Regions from separate parts of the Alteromonas sp. ABV2_168 genome, predicted to be linked through region 2. Evidence: riboswitches for the same ligand, from Rfam matches in the RefSeq annotation. Region 2 holds a riboswitch; the other holds the start of a gene.
What was found. A riboswitch is a leader RNA that binds a small molecule or an ion and turns the genes downstream of it on or off. The one in region 2 is predicted to bind cyclic di-GMP.
Positions count from the first base shown of each region.

Region 1 (4,731 bases), on a different contig from region 2:
TGAATCTCGAAATCCCTTGCCTGACGTTCCATCTCCACTTTGGCTTTCAGCTTCTCAAAGTAGATCGCCTGCTCCGTGTCCATCTGGTGTTCCAGTCTGGCGATGGTTTCGTCAACAGAGTTGAAAAAGGCCGGAGGCAGCACGTCCAGACGGGGGGCGATGTCATTATCGGCAGTCTGGTGAGCAATAAACCGGGCGACGGTGGTTTCCCGGCTGGGGGGGGCAGCCTGCAAATCTTCCTGTCTGACCGTACCCTGGGCACTAAGCAGCGAGGGAAATAATCCAAGCAGTGTAATCAAACTGCCTGACAGATAACTTTTCATCTTCATCCTGTTCAGAAAAAGTAAAACCGGGGAGCACAGTGACACCGTGCTCCCGTTGTTGCGTATTGGCGCGCTTTGCATTCCATGCAAACGCCTGCGCCCGGCCGCCACCTTGTGGTATGTCTGTCAGGGTGTTTTATTTGTCAGTAAAGGCCTGATGTCTTCACTGCTTTGATTTTCTATCCATATTCTGATGAGTCTGGAACGGCAGATCCCTGTTTCTGCCGACAACTTTCCAAGTTTCTCAATTGCGTCTTCAGATAATGTAAATGTAGCACGTCGCATGGGACCGCAAGGCGTAATGTTGTCTTTGTTAGCAGAGTCCGTTGCCGGATAGACCTGCCTGATAACATGGTTACCTGCTGCGTAGGCCAGTGCGTCGTCAATAAATTCATCAACGCTCACCGGCTCAACAGGTTTAGCTGACGGCGTGGATTTTTTGAGGCTGCACAGACTCATAAGATTTCCCCTCTCTCCGCGACAGAAGTTCTTCAATGATATTGCGAATTTCTGCTGATGCTTTTCCGTCCGGCTCACTTTCCATGACTGACTGTCCAGACTCTTCAGAATCGTCATACATATTGCGGCTGTATGTCACTGAGTCCAGTACCGGTACTTCAAATGAACGACAGACATCTTTTGCTTCCAGGATCCTGCTGCCCAGCGAAGGCAGAGAAGGGCACTGGGTAATTACAAAAGCAGCATTCATGTCGGGATTCACCATTTTGCAGGTTGAAAGAATATCTTCCATATGGGGAACCGTTTTCAGATCCCGCCGTTTGGGACGTAACGGAATAAGAATGTGGTCAGCCACTGCCATCGAGGAGCGCAGCGCAAGGTTATCCTGTCCGCCACAGTCAATGACTACGTAATCGTAGTGCTCGCGCAGGCTCAGTAATTCGTTGCGGATCTTGCCGTACAACTGCACGCAGTTAATCGACGGCAATTTATCATTAGCTTTGCGTTCCTGAATCCAGTCTGAAGTAGTGCGCTGCGGATCGCAGTCGACCATCAGTACACTGGCATTTTTTTCAGTTCTCAGATAAACAGCGATATTTTGTGCAAGGCAGCTTTTGCCACTGCCGCCTTTCTCGCCACCAACCAAAACGATCATCGTTCGTTCCTCAACTTTTGATCCGTCATCACGGATAAACGGTTAACGAATGTGACTGAAAAAGTGAACATGAGCCGGATTAAGGACTATGCTTGTTCGGTAACCCCGCTATCATTATCTGTAATCAGATGGCAGACCGGAGGCTTTGCGTCACGGGCTTTCGCACCGCTTTGCCTTTTTCAACAGTACATTTTCGGGTAAGCGGCGGAGATGCCATGGCTTACCGGTAATCAGGATACTAGTCAAAACAAACGGTGTGCGCCGCATGCCTCACGATATTTAAGAATAAAAAAATATACCTGTCAGACCAGGTGGCCGGTGGCGACAAACGGGCTGCAGGACTTGGAAATCCGCGGTTCGCCCGTGTAAATCATTCTAATTAAAGTTATATCTGTTAATATGCCAACACATGGTGTTATTGAAAACTATACCCGCAAATAAGGAGAAGGGAGTGGTAAAAACATCCCTGTTGAGTTTGTTTCTGCTGGCATTCAGCACAGTCAGTTTCGGGCAGAATAATGCAATGGATGAAGCGTTTGATTCATTCAGTCATCTCTATGAAGAACGTTTCGGCCAGATCAGGGCATGCATGAACCCCACATTTCAGCGTTTCAGTGTGTGTTCTCCTGCTCTTCGCAACGATGGTAATGCGCCGTATATTCTGCATCACGGTAAACCTGTCGATACAGTGGTTGTTCTGCTTCACGGATTGAGCGATTCGCCGTTTTATATGTCTGGCATTGCACGGGCGCTGCACGACAAAGGTTACAACGTTATTGTGCCTTTAAACGTAGGACACGGCCAACTGGATGCCAGCGATGAAATGAGCGACAGCAATCTGGCAGAACGCTGGGGTGCACACCTGAGTGATGTCATGGCGCTGGCACCGCAACTTGGTAAGCACGTTTATCTGGGCGGCTTTTCCACCGGCGGCGCGCTCTCTGTTCAGCATTATTTGCATCACCCTGACAACATTGACGGCCTGATGTTATTTTCCGGTGCTCTGGCACTCGACAGCGGCGTAGAGCGGTTATCCGGGATATGGGGAATTCAGTGGGTCGCCAGGTTTCTTGACGGTCACTATGAAACAAAGGGGCCGAATCCGTATAAATATCCCACCATTGCCAGTTTTTCCGGACTTGAACTGATGGAAGTGATTGATGATGTGAGAGACCTGTTTGAACAGGGGAAAACTATAGACGTACCGGTATTTGCCGCACATTCTCAGGCAGACACCACTACGCCTATTACCGGTATTGAAGATTTAATGTCGCGGGCAACCACGAAAACCAATACCTTTTTTATCATCGATGAGAGTTATAAATTATGCCATGCCGATGTGGTGGTGAATAGGAAAATGCTCAGTGATATGCATTTCGATAAATCCGGTGTGGATTTACGTGATCCCTGTGCGGCTCCCGGCGCTAATCCGCTTTTTCGCCAGATGATTATGATGCTGGGCAGCTTTATGGATGAAGCGGCACAGAAAGCCGGTTAATTGATTGACACAGTGCCCGGGATTGATTAATTTAACTCCATTATCGCTACGAACTAACATTGCAAACTGGTCAACATGATTTTTCAAACTTTGTCACAATCAGGCAAGCCACAATCTGCACTCATTATTCTACTCGCTATTCTCAGCAATTGGCGGGTTCGTTAGTACGTAAATGAACTGAAGAAAACCCGCCGCGAAGGCGGGTTTTTTGTTTTCGTCTTCGTGGTTTTAACAAAATACGGAGACGACAGCCATGACTCACCCGGTAACCCGGCAATTACATGCCATGCACGATGCAGTTAATAATAACGACTTAACTGCATTACAAACCCTGTATTGTGAAGACGCCTTTCTGGTTGATAAACCTCGGGTATCCTCACGCTCTGATCTGCAGCGTGCCCTCAGAGCTTTTAAACAACGGTATATGCCTGAACATATCGTCTCGCAGGGCGACGAGGTTGTCATTGAAGCCGGTGACACTGCGCTGGTCATAAGCAAGCTGTACCTGAATGCAACCGGCTCGGTGGACTGCAATGTGAAAAAAGCCATTTATGTATTCAGAAAAAATGCAGAAGGTAAGTGGCAATGCGCCATCGATAACTTCTTCGGCGTTGATCTGATAGATTATGTGTAGGTGGTTTTGCTTACTATCCGTTTTTTTAGTGGCCGGCTAATGGCAATTTAGTGGCCGGCTAATGGCAATGCGGCCATTGAAAATACGGATATCGCCACCATATCGGGTGAACCGCAAAGACAGACCGGCATTAAGGTTTGTCCGCTAACCGGAAGCTATATCCTTGTTGACGCAGGAAATTGAAACAGACAATAACGACAGAGGACCTTCAGTGAAACTGGTCTTCTTTTTGTTGTGGCTGTTGATTGCGTTTACCTCGGGGAACGGTGCAGAGCGGCAGGCCCATGCCCAGTCAGACAGCCTGCAAAGCTCTGAACACGCCGCACTAGCATCAGGCCGTTCAGAAGGTCTGATCACGCGATATCTGCAGCCCCAATCTCATTCCGGCGATCGTCCGGAACCGCTGCTGTTTACCGGCGCTGAACTGAAACTCGCCGGCGTTTACCGGGTGCTGCATAGTGTCGCCACCGGTTTTTCTGAGCTGGCTGCCCGGCCTGCACAGCCTGTTTTTTCGCGCCCTCCAGCCAGGGCGTCTCCTTAATCCTTCATTTTTGATATTTACGGGCCTCTGGCCCTGTTTACAATTTTTGAAGGACAATTATGAAACCATTTTCTGCACGGGGCGTGATGACCGCACTCGTGATTGTGCTCGGCCTTTTGAGCGCAATGCCCAATATTTTACCGCCGTCATGGCAACAACAATTACCCGGCTGGTATACCCAAAATCAGTTATCTTTAGGTCTTGATTTACAGGGCGGTTCCCATTTATTGCTGGCCGCTGATACACAGCCACTGTTTGATAAAGCCTTTACCGGCATGAAAGAAAGTCTCACTAAGGATTTACGGGAAGCGGGGATCCGCTATCAGGTTCTGTCTGCTTCTGACAATACCCTGCGATTATCGATATCAGGGGCCGGCGGGCAATTTCAGCAGGCCCGTGAGCTTGCCTTTGCTTACCGTACAACGGGGCAGGGCGAGCCGCAGCTCACCATTGAGCAAAACGATAACCTGCTCACAGTCAGTCTGTCAGAGTCGTTTAAGGAGAGCCTGGTCAGTGATGCGCTGGAGCGCAGCGTGGAAGTGGTACGCCGCCGTATGGATGAGACCGGATTGGTCGACCCCGGCATTTCACGGCAGGGTAACGATGGCGTGCTGGTACAGA
Region 1 is NZ_JBSWYQ010000009.1:134,039-138,769, reverse strand. It holds gene ACXAH4_RS14370 (GGDEF domain-containing protein) at 1-323, opposite strand, end outside; gene ACXAH4_RS14365 (replication protein RepA) at 450-782, opposite strand; gene ACXAH4_RS14360 (AAA family ATPase) at 742-1,437, opposite strand; cyclic di-GMP riboswitch class I at 1,533-1,622, opposite strand; gene ACXAH4_RS14355 (alpha/beta hydrolase) at 1,889-2,935, shown strand; gene ACXAH4_RS14350 (YybH family protein) at 3,189-3,569, shown strand; gene ACXAH4_RS14345 (hypothetical protein) at 3,733-4,110, shown strand; gene secD (protein translocase subunit SecD) at 4,170-4,731, shown strand, end outside.
Region 1: linked by a shared signal. The riboswitch ahead of ACXAH4_RS14360 (AAA family ATPase) and the one ahead of ACXAH4_RS15795 (hypothetical protein) in region 2 are both predicted to bind cyclic di-GMP.

Region 2 (4,731 bases):
TTCACTGCACTGTTAAAACCCCATCTCAGTAACATTAACGATGTGGCACCATACAGGCAAACGCCGTATTCATCATTGATACGGTTAAGGAAAACGTCAAATGAAGCGCTTTCATCCCAGTGAGTGACTGCGCCGTCTGAAAACAGACATTCGTCGTGAAAAATTAGAAACAGGGATAACGTGCCAAACAGTAAAAGCTGTTTGACCTGCTCAGTTTGGTCCTCGTTTAAGCGGTTAAAACCGAACAGGCGCTGAAAGATAGTCAGGCTCAGCAGCATCGCATCGGTGAGCAGGTTAACTTTATCAAACCGGCATTGAGAGGTTAGCAACTGCTGCGCTGCGAAAATTACGGCAAGATTCCGGATATTGCCGAGCCCGAGATTCCGGCCGATTGCCTGTTCAAGATTTTTGGGTACAGAGCCATAAACCGCTCTGCTGGCCTTGCTCATAACGTGGGCCTGAAAAATCGGATCTTTTTCAATCAGTGAGACCACATCTGCCAGCGTCATTGTTTCGCAGTCCATATTCAGCAGAGACTGAATTGAATTGGGCAGGGGAGGCAGGTTCTCCACCACATTAATGAGATTACCGTTACCTTTTTGAAAACGCAGGCGGTTGCCAAGCTGGCGTAGCTGTCCTGCACTGATCCCGGCATGTTCCTTAAAACTGCGCTCAAAGGATCGGCGGTCAGAGAAGCCAAGGCGGGCGGCGGTGTCTTCCGTTTTTTCGCCACTGAGTAACCGGTGACATGACTGGTCATGAATGTACTCTTTGAGTAATGCGCTGAAGGAAATGGACTCTTGCCTTAACTGGCGACGAAACGCGGACTCCGTCTGACCGAGTTGCGTTGCTACCCATTCCGAACGGATCCTTGCCGGGCTCGGGGCTTTGAGAAATGCTTCTTTAACCTGCTGCTTTAATGGCAAATCATTGCTGGTGTCGAGGTTTCCCGCCAGCATTTTTTTAATCGACTGAGAATAGTAAAACGACGCCTGTGTACACCACTTATTATCAAAAAGCAGGCTTACAACGACTCCCTCATGTCTGATATCACCGCTGCTGACCGGCCTTAATAAGCTGACCGGTTGTTCGCCTGATGGCGGTAAGGTGACCGTGGTGAAGTCGAATTTTCTGCCGGCCAGGTGACGGCACAAAGCGAGGAGGAAATAACAGCGGAATTCGGTAAGAACAGGATGTGATGATGGCTGAAACCGGAGACAGGTTTCATTTCCGTCAGTTTTTACGGTCAATGCTGCACTGTTGCCCAGAATATAGTGGTAGTGTTTCCCCAGTACATGGAGTGCGTCATCAATATGCTTACTGGCCGTGAGATACACCACCAGATTACTCATTTTGTTGAAATCAAGATAGCCAATCAGGGAGCGGCCAATTGTCTCATATTCACTGGCAGGACAAAGAGAGTGAAGAATAGACGCCAGTCCGTCATCGTCCATTTTCTCATTTTCTATTTGTGTGACGCTTTCGAGCATCGTTGTGTCATATTCGTTATCAAGTCCGTTATCCCTTCTCAGACTCAATAAAGCGCGGATGACTGCCGACCAGAAAAAACCGTGATACTGCACGTTTGCTCCTAATACCGGATCCCTTCAGTCAAGGATATAAGAATTACCTGTGCCTTGACAGAAAAAGGGTGAATTTTGTGTTGGTACAAATTTGTACCGGATTTCGTTCAGAAGTGTCCTGTTTTACTTGCGGGCCTCTCCCTATCATTACAACCGTCGACTCATTGGTGGAAACGTCACTTCCACAGAGTAGATTCGCCAAACCTGTCGTGAGGCAGGGACGGAAAGCCACGGGTCTTATACCGCCATAAGACAGCCGGGTTGCAGTGAAGTTGTTTAACTATTTTCAGGCACACACTGCTCAAGGAACATAAATGAAATTTAGCATCAAAACTGCAGCCCTGCTAACCGGCTTCTGTGCGGCATTCACGGCTAACGCCAACATTATCAGCAGCTACGATATTGACTTCGCTGCCCAGACTTTGACTGCACACCAACAAAGTGGCACGTCTAACTACGGAACCTGGACAAATAATGGCAGCGTACTGAACCTGCGTGAAAACAGCTGGTTCACACTAAACCTGGATGATGCTTTCGGGATCCAGAGCCTGGACTTAGACAATTCTGCTTCAGATATTTTGTTGTCATTTGAATTTCGTATGACCCCGGGCAACAACAATACTAATGCAAACCCTTACTCTGAGATTGGCGGGATCTGGCTGGCAGATTTCTCTGCCGGTGAACAGAATAACGATGCCAGCCGCACGTTTGCTCTGGGTGGCACACAGAATTTCGGTCTGGATGACTTTACTTATACCAGCGAACCAGCCTGGGAGACCTTCTCTATTACTCTGGATGATTACATGTCAGGACTTATTACCGACATCGTATTCATTAACGATTGTGATGCAGCCAGTGGTTGCGGAGATATGAAGGTTCGCTTCCGGAATGCCTCTATTACAGAAGTCAGTGAGCCAACCGCCATGTCACTGATCCTTCTGGGAATAGGGTTTATGGGATGGCGCACAAGACGCCAGAATCAGAAGGTCGCCTGACCTTCATTGCCCGCCACGTCACATCGCGGGCTTTTTTATTGCTTTTTCGGGGCTGCCGGCAACTTGACTAAGTCACTGAAGTTGTTAGACTGCCCTCGCTTAATTTGCGGACTCCGTAATAAGCATTAGGCCAAGGGGTGCCGTCTTTACGGCTGAGATCCATTCCATGGGAACCCTTAAACCTGATCCGGATAATACCGGCGTAGGGATGGTGATAAAAGCAATCTGAAAACCTCAATACCTGCCGTAAAGCCGGATCTTTTTGATGATTAAAGAGATCCTAATGAAAAAAAACGCAATCCTTCTCGCACTACTTGCACTGCCTGCTTTTGCTGATGACACAGCAGACATCGAACGTATTACCGTCAGCGGTGATTTCCGCACAGCGACTCTCGATCAACTCAGTGCCAGCGCTTCTGTGTTATCAGGCAACCGCCTGGACAGCCGTCAGGCTACCTATATCGACAATGTATTAAGTATTGCGCCGAATGTTAATTTTGCGGCCGGCGCATCCCGCGGACGTTTTATTCAGATCCGGGGGATTGGTGAGCGCAGCCAGTTTGCTGAACCGATTAATCCTTCAGTCAGTTTCCTGGTCGACGATTTTGATTTCTCCGGTCTTGCTGCAGCAGGTGTACTTTTTGATACACAGCAGGTAGAAGTTTACCGGGGACCGCAGGCGACAGTCTTCGGAACCGGTGCCCTGGCTGGTGCGGTTAAGATTGTCAGCAATGCCCCTTCAGAAGAGAGTGACAGTCATTTTGAATTGTCTGTGGGAAACACATCTTTCTTCCGCGCTGAAGGTGCCCATGGCGGACAAGCGTCTGATTCTCTGGCCTGGCGTGCAGCATTTGTGCACAACAGCAGTGACGGTTTTATTGAAAATGACTTTTTGGGTGCCGACGATACCAACGGGATTCATGAGAATGCAGTAAGGCTGGGAACACTGTGGGATGTGACTGACAAAACATCCGTTGCGGTGGATTTCCGCTGGTACGATATCAATAACGGTTACGATGCTTTCTCACTGGATAACAACCGTCACACCTTGTCGGATGAACCCGGGTTTGATGAGCAGGAAACTAAAGCGGTCAGTGCACATATCAATCATGAAACTGCCGGAGGTTTGCTGGAAATCATTGCGACTATGGCCGGTCATGATATCGCTTACGGCTACGACGAAGACTGGACCTACACCGGTTTCCACCCCTGGGGCTATACGTCCTTTGATGCATATTACCGGGATGTTTCCCAACAATCTGCCGAGGTGCGTTTTACTTCTGCAGAAGATAAAAAAATCTTCAATGACACCACGACCTGGGTTATCGGCGGCCGCATCAATCAGAGTGAACAGGATTTACTGCGTCAGTATACTTATGCTGACGGCGACTTTATCAGTACTTTCGAACCGCAGACAACAGCGGTTTACGGTCAGCTTGATACACAGCTGACTCCGTCTTTATTGCTGACGTCCGCGCTGCGTGTTGAAAATTATGCCTATGATTATGCTGATAATGCGCAGGTTGTGTACGACGATGACACGACCATGACCGGCGGCAAACTGGCACTGACCTGGGATATGGGAGGGGACTACCTGTATGCCAGCGTATCCAGAGGCTACAAAGGTGCCGGCATTAACTATGATGAGCAGGTTAGCCGCGAGCGCCGCTTCTTTGATGCGGAATACAACTGGAACTATGAGGCAGGGTACAAAGGCAAATTGTTTGTTCCTGAATTGACAGCCCGCGCAGCAGTTTTCTTCATGGAAAGGGAAGATACCCAAATCAGCGATTTTGATGTTCAGGAACGTGAAGACGGTTCTGCCGCCTTTATCGATATTACGGCGAATGCCGATGTGGGCACAAATAAAGGGGCAGAACTGGAGCTTTCCTGGCAGGCAACGTCATCCTGGACAGTGCAGGCCAGCGCAGGTTACCTCAGTGCCACCTTTGAAGGTTACGAGACTGCCGACGGTGAATATGTCAGTAAGCAGCGTCAGGCTCAGGCACCTAAATATACAGCGAACCTGTTCAGTGAGTTGTGGCTGACTGATTCTCTGGTATGGCGCGCGGATATGGACTTTAAAGACGAATACCGCTTCTCTGATGGCCATGATGAAACAGCACCGGCCACAACGTTGTACAACACAGATA
Region 2 is NZ_JBSWYQ010000010.1:212,802-217,532, reverse strand. It holds gene ACXAH4_RS15800 (helix-turn-helix domain-containing protein) at 1-1,583, opposite strand, end outside; cyclic di-GMP riboswitch class I at 1,771-1,852, shown strand; gene ACXAH4_RS15795 (hypothetical protein) at 1,898-2,578, shown strand; TPP riboswitch at 2,702-2,804, shown strand; gene ACXAH4_RS15790 (TonB-dependent receptor) at 2,862-4,731, shown strand, end outside.